DNA from 3 places in the Bacillus luti genome. Region 2 is predicted to be linked to each of the others. Evidence: a T-box and tRNA genes for the amino acid it is inferred to sense, from the RefSeq annotation. Region 2 holds a T-box; the other regions hold tRNA genes.
The links. The T-box of region 2 lies ahead of thrS (threonine--tRNA ligase). A T-box ahead of a tRNA ligase gene usually reads a tRNA of that ligase, here a tRNA-Thr.
Positions count from the first base shown of each region.

Region 1: it has a tRNA-Thr gene. The T-box ahead of thrS (threonine--tRNA ligase) is inferred to sense a tRNA for this amino acid. The anticodon was not compared.
Region 3: it has a tRNA-Thr gene. The T-box ahead of thrS (threonine--tRNA ligase) is inferred to sense a tRNA for this amino acid. The anticodon was not compared.

Region 1 covers NZ_CP040336.1:4,380,585-4,386,782, forward strand. Annotated here, with positions in the region: gene EUC40_RS22205 (SH3 domain-containing protein) at 1-429, shown strand, start outside; gene EUC40_RS22210 (hypothetical protein) at 435-767, shown strand; gene EUC40_RS22215 (DUF3965 domain-containing protein) at 1,009-2,160, opposite strand; gene EUC40_RS22220 (CBS domain-containing protein) at 2,630-3,049, opposite strand; tRNA gene EUC40_RS22225 (tRNA-Glu) at 3,180-3,251, opposite strand; tRNA gene EUC40_RS22230 (tRNA-Asn) at 3,253-3,327, opposite strand; tRNA gene EUC40_RS22235 (tRNA-Ile) at 3,335-3,411, opposite strand; tRNA gene EUC40_RS22240 (tRNA-Trp) at 3,422-3,492, opposite strand; tRNA gene EUC40_RS22245 (tRNA-Thr) at 3,499-3,571, opposite strand; tRNA gene EUC40_RS22250 (tRNA-Phe) at 3,581-3,656, opposite strand; tRNA gene EUC40_RS22255 (tRNA-Asp) at 3,665-3,740, opposite strand; tRNA gene EUC40_RS22260 (tRNA-Met) at 3,744-3,820, opposite strand; tRNA gene EUC40_RS22265 (tRNA-Ser) at 3,843-3,935, opposite strand; tRNA gene EUC40_RS22270 (tRNA-Ser) at 3,993-4,085, opposite strand; tRNA gene EUC40_RS22275 (tRNA-Ala) at 4,106-4,178, opposite strand; tRNA gene EUC40_RS22280 (tRNA-Pro) at 4,194-4,267, opposite strand; tRNA gene EUC40_RS22285 (tRNA-Arg) at 4,278-4,351, opposite strand; tRNA gene EUC40_RS22290 (tRNA-Leu) at 4,355-4,443, opposite strand; tRNA gene EUC40_RS22295 (tRNA-Gly) at 4,460-4,534, opposite strand; tRNA gene EUC40_RS22300 (tRNA-Leu) at 4,564-4,644, opposite strand; tRNA gene EUC40_RS22305 (tRNA-Lys) at 4,659-4,734, opposite strand; tRNA gene EUC40_RS22310 (tRNA-Gln) at 4,739-4,813, opposite strand; tRNA gene EUC40_RS22315 (tRNA-Tyr) at 4,825-4,908, opposite strand; tRNA gene EUC40_RS22320 (tRNA-Val) at 4,917-4,992, opposite strand; rRNA gene rrf (5S ribosomal RNA) at 4,997-5,112, opposite strand; rRNA gene EUC40_RS22330 (23S ribosomal RNA) at 5,214-6,198, opposite strand, start outside.
Region 2 covers NZ_CP040336.1:2,852,848-2,859,045, forward strand. Annotated here, with positions in the region: gene EUC40_RS14570 (DAPG hydrolase family protein) at 133-630, shown strand; gene thrS (threonine--tRNA ligase) at 898-2,817, opposite strand; T-box leader at 2,862-3,084, opposite strand; T-box leader at 3,120-3,341, opposite strand; gene EUC40_RS14580 (pseudouridine synthase) at 3,464-4,171, opposite strand; gene EUC40_RS14585 (YdbC family protein) at 4,358-4,978, opposite strand; gene EUC40_RS27130 (PhzF family phenazine biosynthesis protein) at 5,119-5,277, opposite strand; gene EUC40_RS14595 (nucleotidyltransferase) at 5,290-6,108, opposite strand.
Region 3 covers NZ_CP040336.1:4,584,090-4,590,287, reverse strand. Annotated here, with positions in the region: rRNA gene EUC40_RS23260 (23S ribosomal RNA) at 1-1,532, shown strand, start outside; rRNA gene rrf (5S ribosomal RNA) at 1,633-1,748, shown strand; tRNA gene EUC40_RS23250 (tRNA-Asn) at 1,757-1,831, shown strand; tRNA gene EUC40_RS23245 (tRNA-Ser) at 1,834-1,925, shown strand; tRNA gene EUC40_RS23240 (tRNA-Glu) at 1,943-2,017, shown strand; tRNA gene EUC40_RS23235 (tRNA-Val) at 2,023-2,098, shown strand; tRNA gene EUC40_RS23230 (tRNA-Met) at 2,123-2,199, shown strand; tRNA gene EUC40_RS23225 (tRNA-Asp) at 2,203-2,278, shown strand; tRNA gene EUC40_RS23220 (tRNA-Phe) at 2,288-2,363, shown strand; tRNA gene EUC40_RS23215 (tRNA-Thr) at 2,382-2,457, shown strand; tRNA gene EUC40_RS23210 (tRNA-Tyr) at 2,468-2,551, shown strand; tRNA gene EUC40_RS23205 (tRNA-Trp) at 2,559-2,632, shown strand; tRNA gene EUC40_RS23200 (tRNA-His) at 2,652-2,727, shown strand; tRNA gene EUC40_RS23195 (tRNA-Gln) at 2,791-2,865, shown strand; tRNA gene EUC40_RS23190 (tRNA-Gly) at 2,871-2,945, shown strand; tRNA gene EUC40_RS23185 (tRNA-Cys) at 2,964-3,034, shown strand; tRNA gene EUC40_RS23180 (tRNA-Leu) at 3,045-3,126, shown strand; gene EUC40_RS23175 (YebC/PmpR family DNA-binding transcriptional regulator) at 4,095-4,814, shown strand; gene EUC40_RS23170 (NUDIX hydrolase) at 4,962-5,423, shown strand; gene EUC40_RS23165 (transglycosylase domain-containing protein) at 5,884-6,198, shown strand, end outside.

The DNA of each region.
Region 1 (6,198 bases), 1.5 Mb from region 2:
CAAGCTAAAACCGCTCAACCTTCATCCATTCCAGCAGCTTTCAAATTCCCTGCTCAAGGAAGAGTTAGCTCAACCTTTGATATGCGCTGGGAACAAATGCATTATGGTATAGATATTGCAGCTCAAGGGAACGTATCCATTCAAGCTGCCGCTGCAGGTAAAGTTGTGAAGTCTTATTATTCGGCTAGTTATGGTAATGTCGTGTTCATCGCCCATCAAATTAATGGGAAATTATATACAACAGTTTATGCTCATATGAAAGATCGCACTGTACAAGCCGGTGATCAAGTACAAACTGGACAACTATTAGGTCATATGGGAAATACAGGGCATTCATACGGACAACATCTCCACTTTGAGTTACACAATGGAGAATGGAATTTTGAAAAAACAAATGCAGTCAATCCACTGCCATATTTAGTTAGGTAAATTGTATGCCACGCAATATACCTCTCTTAATTGAATACTTGGCCTTTTTAGGCTTAATCTGTTGTTTAATCATTTATAATACAAACACTGTATTTTTATCTATTATCATTGCTTTTGTTACTTTAGAAATTATGATGGAATCATTCCAAGTGCAACTAAAACAAAAAATTGCACACATTTATAACGCTCTTTTTCTATTAAGTGCCCTTATAACAAATGTAATTAGTAACGGTTTGTATTTATCTACCGTATTTCCTGTATTTTTTATGGCTATTTTATTATTCATAGCTAGATACGTGAATGTCCCTAATAATAAAAAACATGAACAAGAAGCTTAGAAAGAGGAGACACTGTGTACCAATCTTTCAAAGATACTCCAATGAAATATATATTGAATTTATATGAAAAAATGAATACTTTTTTCGGTATACAAGGAAGTTATACTGCACAACTTCTCCTTTATGGAATGTTATTTCTCATCTTAATTACTTTCTCCTTGTTTTACTAACAAAAAAAGGATCTCACATAAACTTGAGATCCTTTTTAATTTATATTAATTTTTCATATAAACAGTACTGTTTATCCACAAGCATATTTTTCATAAATAAAACTCAGATTATATTTTTTCTCTAAGCTCATTCTTTGTTCATCGTCGCACCAATAGAATAAAATATCATGAATAGTTGCATAACGCTTATTTTTAAGAAATAGTTTAAAGAATGATGGTAAACAATCATGTAATTGTATAAATATATAATTGCGTAATATCTCTTCCTTATATTCAATGCCCTTACAAATATACAGTAATTCTTCACAGTAATATGCATGCTGCGGAACTTGAATCATTTCAAAAAATGGTACATATGATAGTAGCTTTCCGATAAAATGACCATATCGGTCCATTACCCCTATCGTCATATGCTCCATCATTTCTTTCATCACATATAAATAATCATCTACATGCGTTGTCTTTAATGGGTCTAATCGATCGGAAATTTGAGCAAGTACAGCTCGTTGACAGGCTAACACCGCTTGACTCGGTCCATAATATGATAAGAAGTCTGTACACTTACGATATTTTCGTAATAAGTCATGTGTATATAAATCATAAACAAAAGTATTACAATACATCGCTAGACTCATCATATCACTATTTAATTGCTCTTTTGACAGTAACTTCGCTCTTTTACACATATAAAAGAATGTAAATTCCAATACTTCTTTATGAGATAATAAATGCTTACAATCTTTTATACATTCCTCATTAAATTTAACTCTATCCCAAATTTCTACATCCCTATCTGTTAATTCACCAATACGGTATTTAATAATTAAATAGTTTAAAGCAACCGCTTGCGTCAAAAGATCCCATGTTTCATATTCCAATGAAGTTTGGACAAATTCATCTAGCCCTTGAGTTATCATAAAAGTATTTGCCTCTTCATACCAACCAATCTCTTGGCATAAACGAAGAATACGTACTAAAGTTGGAATTTCATCTTTATGAAACTGCGGTAAATTTTTCACTTTATTTATTCCATATACGATAAATGCCGCTAAATTTTCTTCTTTATAAAATTCTTTTTCTTTCCACGCTAATATAGTCCGCTCGTTCCCTTCACCTTTTGGGTGACAAGGTACAAGCAAAGAAAATAATTCAGCGAAATTATTTGGTTCTATATATGTATCTGTAACCAAATTCCAATTTGGATCGCCTTGTACAGCCTTCATATAATTCCCCTTCCCTTTTTATCCCGCTATTTGCGACCAAGTAAGACTCCCACCTCAAAATTCAGCGAATGCTATGAATTTAGTTGGGAGATAAATGCCCGTAAAAGCCCGATTGGTTCAACTCATAATCATTTTGGAATAGCCCCCACAATGATTAAAGTTTCACTTTATCTACATAGGAAATATTAATTCATTATTACATCATTACCAATTAATATTGTTATATTCAAAATCTATCATAACCCTTATACCTATCAGTATATCATTTTTTCTCTTATTAAAAATTAGGAATGAAAAATTTTAAAAAACTGTCGAAAATATTAACTGTATACCTATTATATAATGCCCTAGATACGTCACTCTAGCATATTAGTTTAATCTATATATACTAGAATGATGTATCCGCTCTTCATACATAATTTATCTTGCTATTTGTGGGCATTAAGGCCCCATTCATTAAGGATTCACTTTATTCTGTATGCTCCGAGATTTCACCTAAAGCAAATCCAGCTTGATCATCTGTCGATTCTCTTATAGCTAAGTCACCTAGTGCTAACATCCCAACTAATTGACCATTCTCAACTACTGGTAATCGTCTAATTTGATATTGTGCCATTAATTCTGTAGCTTTTTCAATAGCATCATCTGGAGAAACTGAAACAATATTTGTTGTCATTACATTTGTAATTTTATTAGACCCAGGATGCTTCTCTGCAATCCCTCGAACAACCAAATCTCGATCAGTAACAAGCCCAACAACTTGTTCATTTTCAACAACAGGAATCAATCCAACCGATTCTTCTTTCATCTTTACAGCAGCCTCATATACATTGTCTAACGGTGTACAATGTACTATATGAGTACTCATAAATTCTCGAACTCGTGTCATTTTTATCTCCTCCTTTTAATACATACCATAGTTTTTCCTAAATCCCTTTATTTATTTCAGGAAAATAAGATGATAAAAGAGGATTGCACATAATAAAAAAGAGTCAGCATATTGCTGACTCTTTTTTGTATGACCCGTACGGGATTCGAACCCGTGTTACCGCCGTGAAAGGGCGGTGTCTTAACCACTTGACCAACGGGCCATGGCTCCGCAGGTAGGACTCGAACCTACGACCGATCGGTTAACAGCCGATAGCTCTACCACTGAGCTACTGCGGAATATATATGGTGGGCCTAAATGGACTCGAACCATCGACCTCACGCTTATCAGGCGTGCGCTCTAACCAGCTGAGCTATAGGCCCATATACTTTACAGGGGCAGTAGGAATCGAACCCACACTGGAGGTTTTGGAGACCTCAGTTCTACCTTTAAACTATGCCCCTAAATGATGCCGACTAGAGGACTTGAACCCCCAACCTACTGATTACAAGTCAGTTGCTCTACCAATTGAGCTAAGTCGGCAAAAAAAAATGGTGGCTCGGGACGGAATCGAACCGCCGACACGAGGATTTTCAGTCCTCTGCTCTACCGACTGAGCTACCGAGCCAACATAAATGGCGGTCCCGACCGGGGTCGAACCGGCGATCTCCTGCGTGACAGGCAGGCATGTTAACCACTACACCACGGGACCATTTGGTTGCGGGGACAGGATTTGAACCTGCGACCTTCGGGTTATGAGCCCGACGAGCTACCGTGCTGCTCCACCCCGCGACAATATAAAATTTTAAAAAAATGGAGGAGGTAGAGGGATTCGAACCCCCGCGCGACTCTCGCCGCCTGTCGGTTTTCAAGACCGATCCCTTCAGCCGAACTTGGGTATACCTCCATGAAGGAAAAAGAAATATTTTATTATTACATGTATCTAATCCATTTAAAAAGAAAATGGAGGAGGTAGAGGGATTCGAACCCCCGCGCGATTCTCACCGCCTGTCGGTTTTCAAGACCGATCCCTTCAGCCGAACTTGGGTATACCTCCGAGACATATAATAAATAAAGTGGAGCCTAGCGGGATCGAACCGCTGACCTCCTGCGTGCAAGGCAGGCGCTCTCCCAGCTGAGCTAAGGCCCCATGTTTTTGGGAATATCGGGAAGACAGGATTTGAACCTGCGACCCCCTGGTCCCAAACCAGGTGCTCTACCAAGCTGAGCCACTTCCCGTTAATAAAAGCGCGCCCGAGAGGAGTCGAACCCCTAACCTCTTGATCCGTAGTCAAACGCTCTATCCAATTGAGCTACGGGCGCATATGGTGCCGAGGGCGGGGGTCGAACCCGCACGGTGGTCACCCACCGCAGGATTTTAAGTCCTGTGCGTCTGCCTGTTCCGCCACCCCGGCATGTCATATTGAAAATTGGAGCGGAAGACGGGATTCGAACCCGCGACCCCAACCTTGGCAAGGTTGTATTCTACCACTGAACTACTTCCGCAAGACATGTTTGAGTTATTTTATTAAAAGTGCGGGTGAAGGGAGTCGAACCCCCACGCCAAAGGCGCTAGATCCTAAGTCTAGTGCGTCTGCCAATTCCGCCACACCCGCATATTTTATTAAAATGGTGAGCCATGAAGGACTCGAACCTTCGACCCTCTGATTAAAAGTCAGATGCTCTACCAACTGAGCTAATGGCTCTTAATGGCTGGGCTAGCTGGATTCGAACCAGCGCATGACGGAGTCAAAGTCCGTTGCCTTACCGCTTGGCTATAGCCCATTAATTAAGAATGGTGGAGGGGGGCAGATTCGAACTGCCGAACCCGAAGGAGCGGATTTACAGTCCGCCGCGTTTAGCCACTTCGCTACCCCTCCGACATATATGGTGGAGGATGACGGGATCGAACCGCCGACCCCCTGCTTGTAAGGCAGGTGCTCTCCCAGCTGAGCTAATCCTCCATTTGCCTGGCAACGTCCTACTCTCACAGGGACAAGGTCCCAACTACCATCGGCGCTAGAGAGCTTAACTTCCGTGTTCGGTATGGGAACGGGTGTGACCTCTCTGCCATCATTACCAGACTATATTCATTTAAGACAAGAATCATTATAACTTATTTAACCTTTAAAGTCAACAAGTTTTTTATATTCTTTCAAAACTAGATAACATTGCTTCATATTATATGGTTAAGTCCTCGATCTATTAGTATTCGTCAGCTCCACATGTCACCATGCTTCCACCTCGAACCTATCAACCTGATCATCTTTCAGGGATCTTACTAGCTTACGCTATGGGAAATCTCATCTTGAGGGGGGCTTCATGCTTAGATGCTTTCAGCACTTATCCCTTCCGCACATAGCTACCCAGCTATGCCCTTGGCAGAACAACTGGTACACCAGCGGTGCGTCCATCCCGGTCCTCTCGTACTAAGGACAGCTCCTCTCAAATTTCCTACGCCCACGACGGATAGGGACCGAACTGTCTCACGACGTTCTGAACCCAGCTCGCGTACCGCTTTAATGGGCGAACAGCCCAACCCTTGGGACCGACTACAGCCCCAGGATGCGATGAGCCGACATCGAGGTGCCAAACCTCCCCGTCGATGTGGACTCTTGGGGGAGATAAGCCTGTTATCCCCGGGGTAGCTTTTATCCGTTGAGCGATGGCCCTTCCATGCGGAACCACCGGATCACTAAGCCCGACTTTCGTCCCTGCTCGACTTGTAGGTCTCGCAGTCAAGCTCCCTTATGCCTTTGCACTCTACGAATGATTTCCAACCATTCTGAGGGAACCTTTGGGCGCCTCCGTTACACTTTAGGAGGCGACCGCCCCAGTCAAACTGCCCACCTGACACTGTCTCCCGGGTCGATAAGACCCGTAGGTTAGAATTTCAATACAGTCAGGGCGGTATCCCACCAGCGCCTCCACCGAAGCTAGCGCTCCGGTTTCAATGGCTCCCGCCTATCCTGTACAAACTGTACCAAAATTCAATATCAGGCTACAGTAAAGCTCCACGGGGTCTTTCCGTCCTGTCGCGGGTAACCTGCATCTTCACAGGTACTATAATTTCACCGAGTCTCTGGTTGAGACAGTGCCCAAATCGTTACACCTTTCGTGCGGGTCGGAACTTACCCGACAAGGAATTTCGCTACCTTAGGACCGTTATA
Region 2 (6,198 bases):
ACATATTTATATAAGGTGTTCAGAATACAACAGATCCGCTATTTCTGTTTATTGAACCTAGAAGATACAGCTACTATAATACTTAATATAAATAACCAACACTGTGTTGGTTAAAAAATAGGAGGAACAAAAATGAAAAACCAAGTATCACTAGTAGTTGAACATGATTTGAAAAACGTAACACCAGAAATGATTGACTGGTGGTGGGATAATATTGATAACTCTGAACGATATAAACTATGGCACCCAGAAGAACATGTTGATTTTAAATGGTTAGTTGACCCTAAAGTACATGGACATGTAGGAGCCATATCAGCTTCAATTGAATCTGCAGGGGATGGACTTGAATTCCCACTAAGAATTAGATGGGAAGACCCTAAAAATTGTCCTATAAACACCCATTACAGTCATGTTTTAATGGGTTCATGTTTAGATGATGACGACGATGTAATTTCACAAGTAATACATCAATACGAAAAATACGAAAACGGTACAGTAATGACTTCTACATTCATTTTTCCAAAAGGATTACCCCCATTTATTAATCTAAGTGGTTTATATAAACACAATGTAGAAGAAATGAGTCAGTTCAGTATATTTTTACCAGAATTGTTTGCAGAAAATCTGTAAGACAATTTAACCAGCTTTCCATTTAATAAATGACTAAATAGAAATCAAATTGGCCTCCAATGTGTTAGATACATCTAACATACTGGGGCCTGTCAATATAAAATCAATCACTCGCCACCTTGCTTATTCTGAGCAATTTACGCTCATCTTCAAATGAAAAACACCTCCGTTGAATTTACATACTTGGTATGCCAATTCAGGAGGTGTTTTTTCATTTACCACTATTCGGGTTCACTTTATTAAAATGGTGTAATTTCTAATCAATTATTATTTTCTATTCTTTATTTCCTCTTCCATATTTGCCACAAATATATTTAGCGAAACAACTTCTGACTTTTCTTCCCCATATTTACGTACATTTACAGCTTTACTTTCCATTTCTTTATCTCCAATAACAAGAACATACGGTACTTTTTGCATTTGTGCTTCTCTTATTTTATATCCTAATTTTTCCTCTCGTATATCCTGCTCAACACGAATACCAGCTTGCGCTAATTTATTTACAACCTCATTTGCATATTGTTCATGTACTACATTCGAAACTGGAATTACTTTCACTTGAACTGGTGCTACCCATACTGGGAACGCACCTCCAAAATGTTCAATTAATATTGCTAAAAATCGATCTAAAGATCCTAAAACTGCTCGATGGATAACAACTGGTCTTTTCTTTTCATTTTTCTCATCTATATAATTCAAATCAAATTTCTCTGGCATTTGGAAATCAAGCTGAATTGTTCCGCACTGATGACTTCTATTTAAAGCATCTTTAATATGGAAATCAATTTTTGGTCCGTAAAATGCACCGTCACCTTCATTTAGTCTATATTTATAATTCAATGAATGTAATACATTTGCTAACGCCACTTCTGCTTGCTCCCATAATTTATCGTCACCCATTGAATCTTCTGGACGAGTAGACAGCTCTACTTCATATTCGAATCCAAAAGTTTTATATACGTAATCAATTTGTGCCATTACGGATTTAATTTCATCTTCAATTTGTTCTGGTGTTACAAATAAATGAGCATCATCTTGGCAGAAAGTACGTACTCTTAATAATCCGTTTAACGCACCACTAAATTCATGTCGATGCACTTGACCGAACTCACACATACGGATCGGTAATTCACGATAAGAATGCAATTTATTTTTAAACATAAGCATATGTCCTGGACAGTTCATCGGTTTTAATGCAAAACTTTTATTATCCACTTCTGAGAAATACATATTATCTTTATAATGTCCCCAGTGCCCTGACTTCTCCCATAATTCTTGGTTCATCATAAACGGAGTGCGTACTTCTTGATAATTGTACTTTTTTTGAATTCCTCTTAAAAATGCTTCTAATTCGTTACGAATAATTTGTCCTTTCGGTAAATAAAACGGCATTCCCGGTGCCTCTTCAGAAAACATAAATAACTCCAGTTCACTACCTAACTTACGATGATTTCTCTTTGCTGCTTCTTCAACAAAGTGCAAATACTCTTCTAACTCTTTTTGAGAAGCAAAAGCAACACCATATATACGCTGAAGCACTTGATTGTTACTATCTCCTCGCCAATATGCACCAGAAACGTGAGTTAATTGAAATGCTTTCAAATAACCAGTAGATGGTAAATGTGGTCCTCTACATAAATCTACAAATTCACCTTGTTTATAAAGTGTTACACTTTCCTCATTAGGAATTGCTTCTAAAAGTTCTAATTTCAATTGATCGTTCATTTCTTGAAATAATTTTTCTGCTTCTTCTCGAGAAACCTCAACTCGCTCTATATTTATATTTTCACTTATAATCTTTTTCATTTCCTTTTCGATTTTTGGTAAATCTTCAATGTTTACACTACTTGGAAGATCCATATCATAATAAAATCCATTTTCAATAACAGGCCCTACTCCAAGATTTATATCACCATACAATCTTTTTACAGCTTGCGCTAAAATATGTGCAGCAGAGTGTCTTGCAATTTCTACACCGTCATTTGAATCTATAGTAATGATTTCAACTTTTGCATTTTCCTCAACGTTTCTTCGTAAATCAAAAAGCTGATCATTTACTTTCCCTGCGACTGCTTTCTTTTTTAAACTACTGCTAATGGATCCAGCAATTTCTTCTAAAGTAATTCCTTTTACAAACTCTTTAACACTACCATCCGGAAATTTAATTTCAATCATCTGTTCTTTCATTTTTCATCTCTCCATTTCATAATAAAAAGCACACTCATCCCTAAAATAGGGACGAGCGTGCTTATACCCGTGGTTCCACCCAGATTCCCACCGTAAATATACAATGGCTTCTTTTACGGTAACGTCGTTTACACGGCACTAGATACTTCGTTTCCCCAGTGCAGCTCTAAGGTGGTAAGTTATTTTTCTGTGTTAGGAAGTTCTCAGCTTTCCTTCCTTCTCTGTATAACCGGATAAAATAACTCGTGTCCTTTTCTTCGCTTATTATGAAATTGAATGCAAAAAAGCATATTCATCCCTAAAATAGGGACGAATATGCTTATATCCGTGGTTCCACCCAGATTCCCATCACAAAATGTAATGGCTTCTTTTGCGATAACGTCGCTTACACGGCACTAGATACTTAATTTCCCCAGTGCAGCTCTAAGGTGGTAAGTTATTTTTCTGCGTTAGGAAGTTCTCAGCTTTCCTTCCTTCTCTGTATAACCGGATAAAATAACTCGTGTCCTTTTCTTTGCTTTTATAAGTACATCCATTAATTGTTATTTACTATATCTTATTCATTTTATTTTTGCAAGTGTTAAAAAAAAATTTTATTTAATAAAAAAAGAAACCAAAAATAGATTTTTGGTTTCACTTCACAATTTTACCAATCTTGTGGTTCGTAATTTAAGTCTGAAAATAGACGTCTTTTCTCTTTCTTCGTTAAATCTCTCCACTGTCCAATTGGTAAATTATTCAATTCGATATTCATAATTCTCGTACGTTTTAACGTGTATACTTGATAACCTAAAGCTTCACACATACGGCGAATTTGGCGATTTAGCCCTTGTGTCAAAATAATTTTGAACTCATATTTTGATAACTGTGTGATCTCACATGGAAGCGTTTTTGTATCTAAAATTTTTACACCAGCTGCCATTTTCTCTAAAAACTCTGGTGTAATCGGCTTATCTACTGAAACGATATATTCTTTCTCATGTTTGTTTTCCGCACGTAAAATTTCATTAACGATATCGCCATCATTCGTTAACAAAATTAAGCCATCTGAGTCTTTATCGAGACGTCCAATATGACTAATTCGTAAAGGATGATTCACTAAATCGATAATATTACCTTTTACTGATTTTTCACTTGTACATGTAATACCTACTGGTTTATTTAAAGCAATATATACGTGATCTCGAGCAATTCGAAGTTGCTCTCCATTTACACGTACATCATCACCTGGATTTACTTGGTCACCAATTTTTGCAACCTTACCGTTAATAATTACTCTTCTCTCATTAATTAATTTATCTGCTCCACGTCGAGACGCTTTTCCAGCTTCACTAATAAATTTATTGATACGCAAATTAGGCACATCCTTTTCTAAACAATATTTCAAGCTCACACTGCTACTACCGTACAATACAAAAGGGTAAGCCTTCTATTATAACTTAAATATATTAACATGAAAGGGTATATGACGTCTTCTATTAATTACTCGTTTATAAGAAAATATCTTTATTATACATTCATTTATGCACGTTTTGTACACTTAATATACAAGCCATTCTTCCTTACATACAGCTTGTTTTCCTCTTATATATTCTAAATCCTCATGAATATTAGCTAGTTTATACAACTCTGGGAAAATCTCTTCTACATAATTTTGATGTGCCATTTCATCTTTCCAATAAGTTAACACGATGTAACGATTTTCAGTTTTTAAAGACTTCCCAACTACTCCACATAACATCCCTTTTGCTTTTTCCATTCCTTTATTCCAAATTGTTTCTTGTTTATGTAAAAAGTACTTTTCCTTTCCTAACTTTATATCACATATAGCAACTCTTACGAATGATCCTTCTGTAACAACATCTTTCAAAGGCGTATTAGTTATATCATACAACGTTTGAAACAATTCAATTTCACATGAAAGGAACGTATCCTCTTGTTTACTATTTAAATAAATTGTATCGTGAACACCATTCATAAATGATTGATATTTACTTCTATCTTCCCATAAAGTAAATACACATGCCTCATCTTCATTCCATCCACCAAATTGTCCATGAAAACCATCTAGGTGCTGTATATCACGCCATTTTTCTTGTGCTCTTGAAAACAATTCCTTTTTCTCTTCTGCTACCTTACAGTAGATTGTTTTTAGTAACATTTTTAATTCCCCCTTATCTTACATTCCATTTCCCATCTGCAATACTTTCTACTTTTTCCCCTAAACGAATATTATTTTTACTCTCTATTTGTTCAGCTCTTATATGTATTAAAGAAGGCCTTTTCATCTCGTATCCTTGTTCAACACACAGATTTATCTTTTCTGTTCCAAAAATTACGATACTTTAAAAGATACGCTGCTAAACATCCATTTGAACTTCCTGTTGTCACATCTTCCGGGATCCCATAATAGTCTGCAAAATCACGAACATTTAGATCATTTGTTTGTTTACATAACATGATTATATTCTTCTAGTTATCTATAGTATTCAAAAAAGCATCCGCTCTTTCTATCAGCCATTCACCAAACGTATTTAAAAATAATAAAATTTCATTTATATCATTTATTGGTTCAATTACATATTGTAATGCCTTTCTCATATTTTCTTCTTGTTCGGGAAAATGCTTACTGAATAGTGTATACGCTGGGTATAAATCTCTTGAATACAGCCCTTCTCTATCAATAGTTAATGCTAGACCTGCTCTAATTATGATCTTCATTATCCAACGGCAACAATCCGCAATATCATCCACGCCTTTATTATGAATTAATTCTTTGCGTGCTTGTTCAATTTGTTTCCGCAATTGAATAAGGTGTTCATAGGCTAACTCCTGACTAACTTTATATTTAGGTAAAGACAATGTTACATCTTCACCAAATATACATACTCCATGTGTCTGTATCATGAAGCTTATAAAAGAAAAACTCTTGGAATTTATCACTTCTTTTTCACTGTAAAAACTCAATTCCACTCCTGCTATACAATTAAACTTTTGCAAACTTTGAACTTCTAGTTTCTTTCGCCAGCTTAAGTCTATTAATTTAGGATCCTTTCGTACTATTATAATTGCATCTATATCTGCGATTCCTTCAATTCCAATCCCCCTTGGAATTGAGCCTCTTATATAAACACTGTGTAAATCATCCTGTAACAATTCACAACAGGTATTTTTTATTTCTTGTATTACCACCATAAATATAGGTTGAACTTTTTCAATATGTGCATCATTTATAATATACCCTTCATCATCAGTAGGACAAAAACGACCTATCTTTTTTATACCTGGCAAATTATCATCTCATCTCCATACTAAATATTATTTTATTCTATACACATAGTAATTATAATTCAAATAATTCAGAATTAAAATTCAAAAAAG
Region 3 (6,198 bases), 1.7 Mb from region 2:
GACCTAAGCCGAGGCCGACAGGCGTAGGCGATGGACAACAGGTTGATATTCCTGTACCACCTCTTTATCGTTTGAGCAATGGAGGGACGCAGAAGGATAGAAGAAGCGTGCGATTGGTTGTGCACGTCCAAGCAGTTAGGCTGATAAGTAGGCAAATCCGCTTATCGTGAAGGCTGAGCTGTGATGGGGAAGCTCCTTATGGAGCGAAGTCTTTGATTCCCCGCTGCCAAGAAAAGCTTCTAGCGAGATAAAAGGTGCCTGTACCGCAAACCGACACAGGTAGGCGAGGAGAGAATCCTAAGGTGTGCGAGAGAACTCTGGTTAAGGAACTCGGCAAAATGACCCCGTAACTTCGGGAGAAGGGGTGCTTTCTTAACGGAAAGCCGCAGTGAATAGGCCCAAGCGACTGTTTAGCAAAAACACAGCTCTCTGCGAAGCCGTAAGGCGAAGTATAGGGGGTGACACCTGCCCGGTGCTGGAAGGTTAAGGAGAGGGGTTAGCGTAAGCGAAGCTCTGAACTGAAGCCCCAGTAAACGGCGGCCGTAACTATAACGGTCCTAAGGTAGCGAAATTCCTTGTCGGGTAAGTTCCGACCCGCACGAAAGGTGTAACGATTTGGGCACTGTCTCAACCAGAGACTCGGTGAAATTATAGTACCTGTGAAGATGCAGGTTACCCGCGACAGGACGGAAAGACCCCGTGGAGCTTTACTGTAGCCTGATATTGAATTTTGGTACAGTTTGTACAGGATAGGCGGGAGCCATTGAAACCGGAGCGCTAGCTTCGGTGGAGGCGCTGGTGGGATACCGCCCTGACTGTATTGAAATTCTAACCTACGGGTCTTATCGACCCGGGAGACAGTGTCAGGTGGGCAGTTTGACTGGGGCGGTCGCCTCCTAAAGTGTAACGGAGGCGCCCAAAGGTTCCCTCAGAATGGTTGGAAATCATTCGTAGAGTGCAAAGGCATAAGGGAGCTTGACTGCGAGACCTACAAGTCGAGCAGGGACGAAAGTCGGGCTTAGTGATCCGGTGGTTCCGCATGGAAGGGCCATCGCTCAACGGATAAAAGCTACCCCGGGGATAACAGGCTTATCTCCCCCAAGAGTCCACATCGACGGGGAGGTTTGGCACCTCGATGTCGGCTCATCGCATCCTGGGGCTGTAGTCGGTCCCAAGGGTTGGGCTGTTCGCCCATTAAAGCGGTACGCGAGCTGGGTTCAGAACGTCGTGAGACAGTTCGGTCCCTATCCGTCGTGGGCGTAGGAAATTTGAGAGGAGCTGTCCTTAGTACGAGAGGACCGGGATGGACGCACCGCTGGTGTACCAGTTGTTCTGCCAAGGGCATAGCTGGGTAGCTATGTGCGGAAGGGATAAGTGCTGAAAGCATCTAAGCATGAAGCCCCCCTCAAGATGAGATTTCCCATAGCGTAAGCTAGTAAGATCCCTGAAAGATGATCAGGTTGATAGGTTCGAGGTGGAAGCATGGTGACATGTGGAGCTGACGAATACTAATAGATCGAGGACTTAACCATATAATATGAAGCAATGTTATCTAGTTTTGAGAGAACATAAAAAACTTGTTGACTTTTAAAGTGAATCAGTTATAATAATGATTGTCTCAAAAGAATAATGTCTGGTAATGATGGCAGAGAGGTCACACCCGTTCCCATACCGAACACGGAAGTTAAGCTCTCTAGCGCCGATGGTAGTTGGGACCTTGTCCCTGTGAGAGTAGGACGTTGCCAGGCAATATTATTCCGCAGTAGCTCAGCGGTAGAGCTATCGGCTGTTAACCGATCGGTCGTAGGTTCGATTCCTACCTGCGGAGCCATTGGAGAGCTGTCCGAGTTGGCCGAAGGAGCACGATTGGAAATCGTGTATACGTCACAAGCGTATCAAGGGTTCGAATCCCTTGCTCTCCGCCATAGGATTTATAATATTTGGCCCGTTGGTCAAGTGGTTAAGACACCGCCCTTTCACGGCGGTAACACGGGTTCGAATCCCGTACGGGTCACCACTTTTGGAGGATTAGCTCAGCTGGGAGAGCACCTGCCTTACAAGCAGGGGGTCGGCGGTTCGATCCCGTCATCCTCCACCATATAACTTATATGAATAATATTATCGCGGGGTGGAGCAGCACGGTAGCTCGTCGGGCTCATAACCCGAAGGTCGCAGGTTCAAATCCTGTCCCCGCAACCAAATGGTCCCGTGGTGTAGTGGTTAACATGCCTGCCTGTCACGCAGGAGATCGCCGGTTCGACCCCGGTCGGGACCGCCATTTTAATAAGGCTCGGTAGCTCAGTCGGTAGAGCAGAGGACTGAAAATCCTCGTGTCGGCGGTTCGATTCCGTCCCGAGCCACCATTTATTTTAATAAAATACGCCGGCTTAGCTCAATTGGTAGAGCAACTGACTTGTAATCAGTAGGTTGGGGGTTCAAGTCCTCTAGCCGGCACCATGTAAGTTTCGGAGGGGTAGCGAAGTGGCTAAACGCGGCGGACTGTAAATCCGCTCCTTCGGGTTCGGCAGTTCGAATCTGCCCCCCTCCACCATTTACATAGGGGCATAGTTTAAAGGTAGAACTGAGGTCTCCAAAACCTCCAGTGTGGGTTCGATTCCTACTGCCCCTGCCAAATATATTTACACAACATGGCGGTTGTGGCGAAGTGGTTAACGCACCGGATTGTGGCTCCGGCATTCGTGGGTTCGATTCCCATCAGTCGCCCCATTTTTATTTTAAAAATGACAAATAATATAATGGATACTTACATATAATTAATTAAGAAATCAATGGGCTATAGCCAAGCGGTAAGGCAACGGACTTTGACTCCGTCATGCGCTGGTTCGAATCCAGCTAGCCCAGCCATTTTTGCGGAAGTAGTTCAGTGGTAGAATACAACCTTGCCAAGGTTGGGGTCGCGGGTTCGAATCCCGTCTTCCGCTCCAATAAAATTAATTTCATATGGCGGCATAGCCAAGTGGTAAGGCAGAGGTCTGCAAAACCTTTATCACCGGTTCAAATCCGGTTGCCGCCTTTTCTTTTGTGCCGATGTGGCGGAATTGGCAGACGCGCACGACTCAAAATCGTGTTCCTTCGGGAGTGTCGGTTCGACCCCGACCATCGGTATCAAACAAACGTTGATTTAAACGGCTCTTACGTTCAGTAGGAGCCGTTTTTTCGTATTCTTAGAAGATCGCTCTATATTTAAAGATGGAATATATGGTATAAGAATCAATACACATGGTATTGATTATGTTGAAAAATAACTTTTAACACTTGCAGGAGGATATAATTGAAATGGATGGATACTTACCTTAATGAATTTTTATTTATATCCTAATTATAATAATCCTCAATTCGCCAGCTGCTCTTACTTACATCAGGATAAAACGGGTTCAATTCCTAAATTTGTTTTACGAGCTAATAATATAATCATACGTATAAGTGACTATAGAATAGTCAGATTAGAAAAATTTGTAAGTGATATAGTGCATAATTTGAATAAATATCCTGATTATATAAGAAATATAATAGATAAAGTGTAAACACTCTCTTGTATATCGTATTGTTTTTTGTAAGGGCAATAATATGTTACATATTATAAAAAGGAAGAAGCTCGTTTTATGTCGAACTACTCAACTTAATGAACCCTTATAAACGAAATATATTCGTTTATAAGATAGTCGTATGTGATAACGTTGTTTAAATTAAAATTGAATGTTCAAGAACGTATATATCGATGTTTCTGATGGGTTGAACTGAGAATTCAATCCTATAACCGACTCAAACTCGTATTCTTTCGGGAATATCGGTTTGCCCCCGACCATTGGTACCCGCGATGCAAAAAGACTCTAACAGAAATATTAAAGTCTTTTTGCTAAATTATGCTATGTGATTCTAAAATTCGTAATAAATGTAGGAATTCATGTATAATATAACTTGTCGAAAGAACAAAATGATAGTGATTTATATTATGTCTGTAATATGAATCAAAAATGAACTTTTTATATTTCTTTTAAAAATGTGTTGAATACGCATTATATTTCATATTAATATCTTTATGTAGATTTAAAACCGGAAAGAGAGTGGAAAGTATGGGCCGTAAATGGAACAACATTAAAGAAAAAAAAGCATCAAAAGATGCAAATACAAGCCGTATATATGCGAAATTTGGACGCGAAATTTATGTGGCAGCAAAACAAGGCGAGCCAGATCCAGAATCAAACCAAGCGCTTAGAGTCGTATTAGAGCGTGCGAAAACATACAATGTACCAAGAACAATTATTGATCGTGCGGTTGAAAAAGCAAAAGGCGGCTCAGAAGAAAATTATGACGAGCTTCGTTACGAAGGCTTTGGACCAAATGGATCTATGGTAATTGTAGATACGTTAACAAATAACGTAAACCGTACTGCTGCAGATGTACGAGCTGCATTTAGCAAAAACAGTGGTAACATGGGCGTAAACGGTTCTGTAGCATACATGTTTGATGCGACAGCTGTTATCGGTCTTGAAGGTAAAACATCAGACGAAGTTCTTGAAATTTTAATGGAAGCAGATGTGGATGCACGTGACATTCTAGAAGAAGAAGATGCTGTTATCGTGTATGCTGAACCTGATCAATTCCATTCAGTACAATCAGCACTTAAAGATGCTGGTGTTGAGGAGTTTACAGTTGCAGAATTAACAATGCTTGCACAAAATGATGTAACACTTCCTGAAGATGCACAAACACAATTTGAAAAAATGGTTGATGCATTAGAAGACTTAGAAGATGTACAACAAGTTTACCATAACGTAGACTTAGGAGAATAATATGATAGAAGCCCCTTATCTTTTAACGGATAGGGGCTTTTTTTACGAAGTTAATTAAGGTGATGAATTATTAAAGGTATTTTGTTGTAGAAAGGGAATATTCTTATAGGAATATATGAAATAATCAATATTTCTAGGAGGATTAAAATGAAACATAAAACACCAAAGCATATCGTTGCTGTAGCAGGCTATTTAACAAATGAAAAGAATGAGGTACTTTTAACGAAAGTACACTGGCGAGCTGATACGTGGGAAATGCCTGGAGGGCAAGTAGAAGAAGGAGAAGCACTTGATCAAGCTGTTTGTAGAGAGATACTGGAGGAAACGGGCTTAACTGTGGATCCTATTGGGATTACAGGCGTGTATTATAACGCTTCTATGCATATTTTAGCTGTTGTGTTTAAAGTAGCATATGTTAGCGGTGAAATAAAAATTCAGCCTGAAGAAATTAAAGAGGCTAAATTTGTTGCATTAAACGATGGAAACATCGATGAGTATATAACGCGTCCTCATATGAAATCAAGGACACTGGATGCGATGAACGCAACGCATTTTATTCCATACGAAACATGGGAAGTTCAGCCGTATAATCTCATAGGAAGGTTGTAAAGAAAAGGTTAGCGATTTGAGGATACCCCAAATTGCTAACCTTTTCTTTATGTATACTGTTTCAGAAAAAGGTCACAATAATAAAGTGAAGTTTTAATTAATAAGGGTTTTATGTATCTATAATTGATTTTAGGAACGTTTGTTCTGTATAATAGTAATGTATCATATATAATTAGATTACTAGATGTTTAAAAGTAGCAATTTATAGATGATATAATAAAAGAATAAAGTGAAGTATAAAGACCTTACTTTTTACAACGTTATTGGTTCTTAAGGTTTTAATCGATGTATATTCAACATTTCATATGAATAGTAGATAAAAAAGGACTGTGATACAATACATTTTTACACCTTACAATGTTGTAAGGTATGTGTAAGAGAAATCGATGGGAGATTCTTTTACAACAAAGTATCCTTAAGGTAAGAGTTATATATGCTGTGTGGAAAAGAGGTGTTCAAGATGAAAGAACGAGTATTATCTAGAGTGAACTATCATCAAAAAGTTGCATTAAATCCATTAACTAAATTTTTTTATAAAGCCATTATATTATTATTATTGTTAAGTTTTGCATTATTATTCGTTGGAAATGTAATGATTGAGCGAAGTGATATTAGTAAATTACATGTACCTGCTAAGTTAGAAGTACCAGAGTCAGTAACACACGCATTTATTGCGACGGAAGATAAAAGGTTTTATCATCATAATGGTTTAGACTATATAGCAATTATCAGGGCTTCTATTGAGAATATAAAAGCTGGTGGTGTTGTGCAAGGA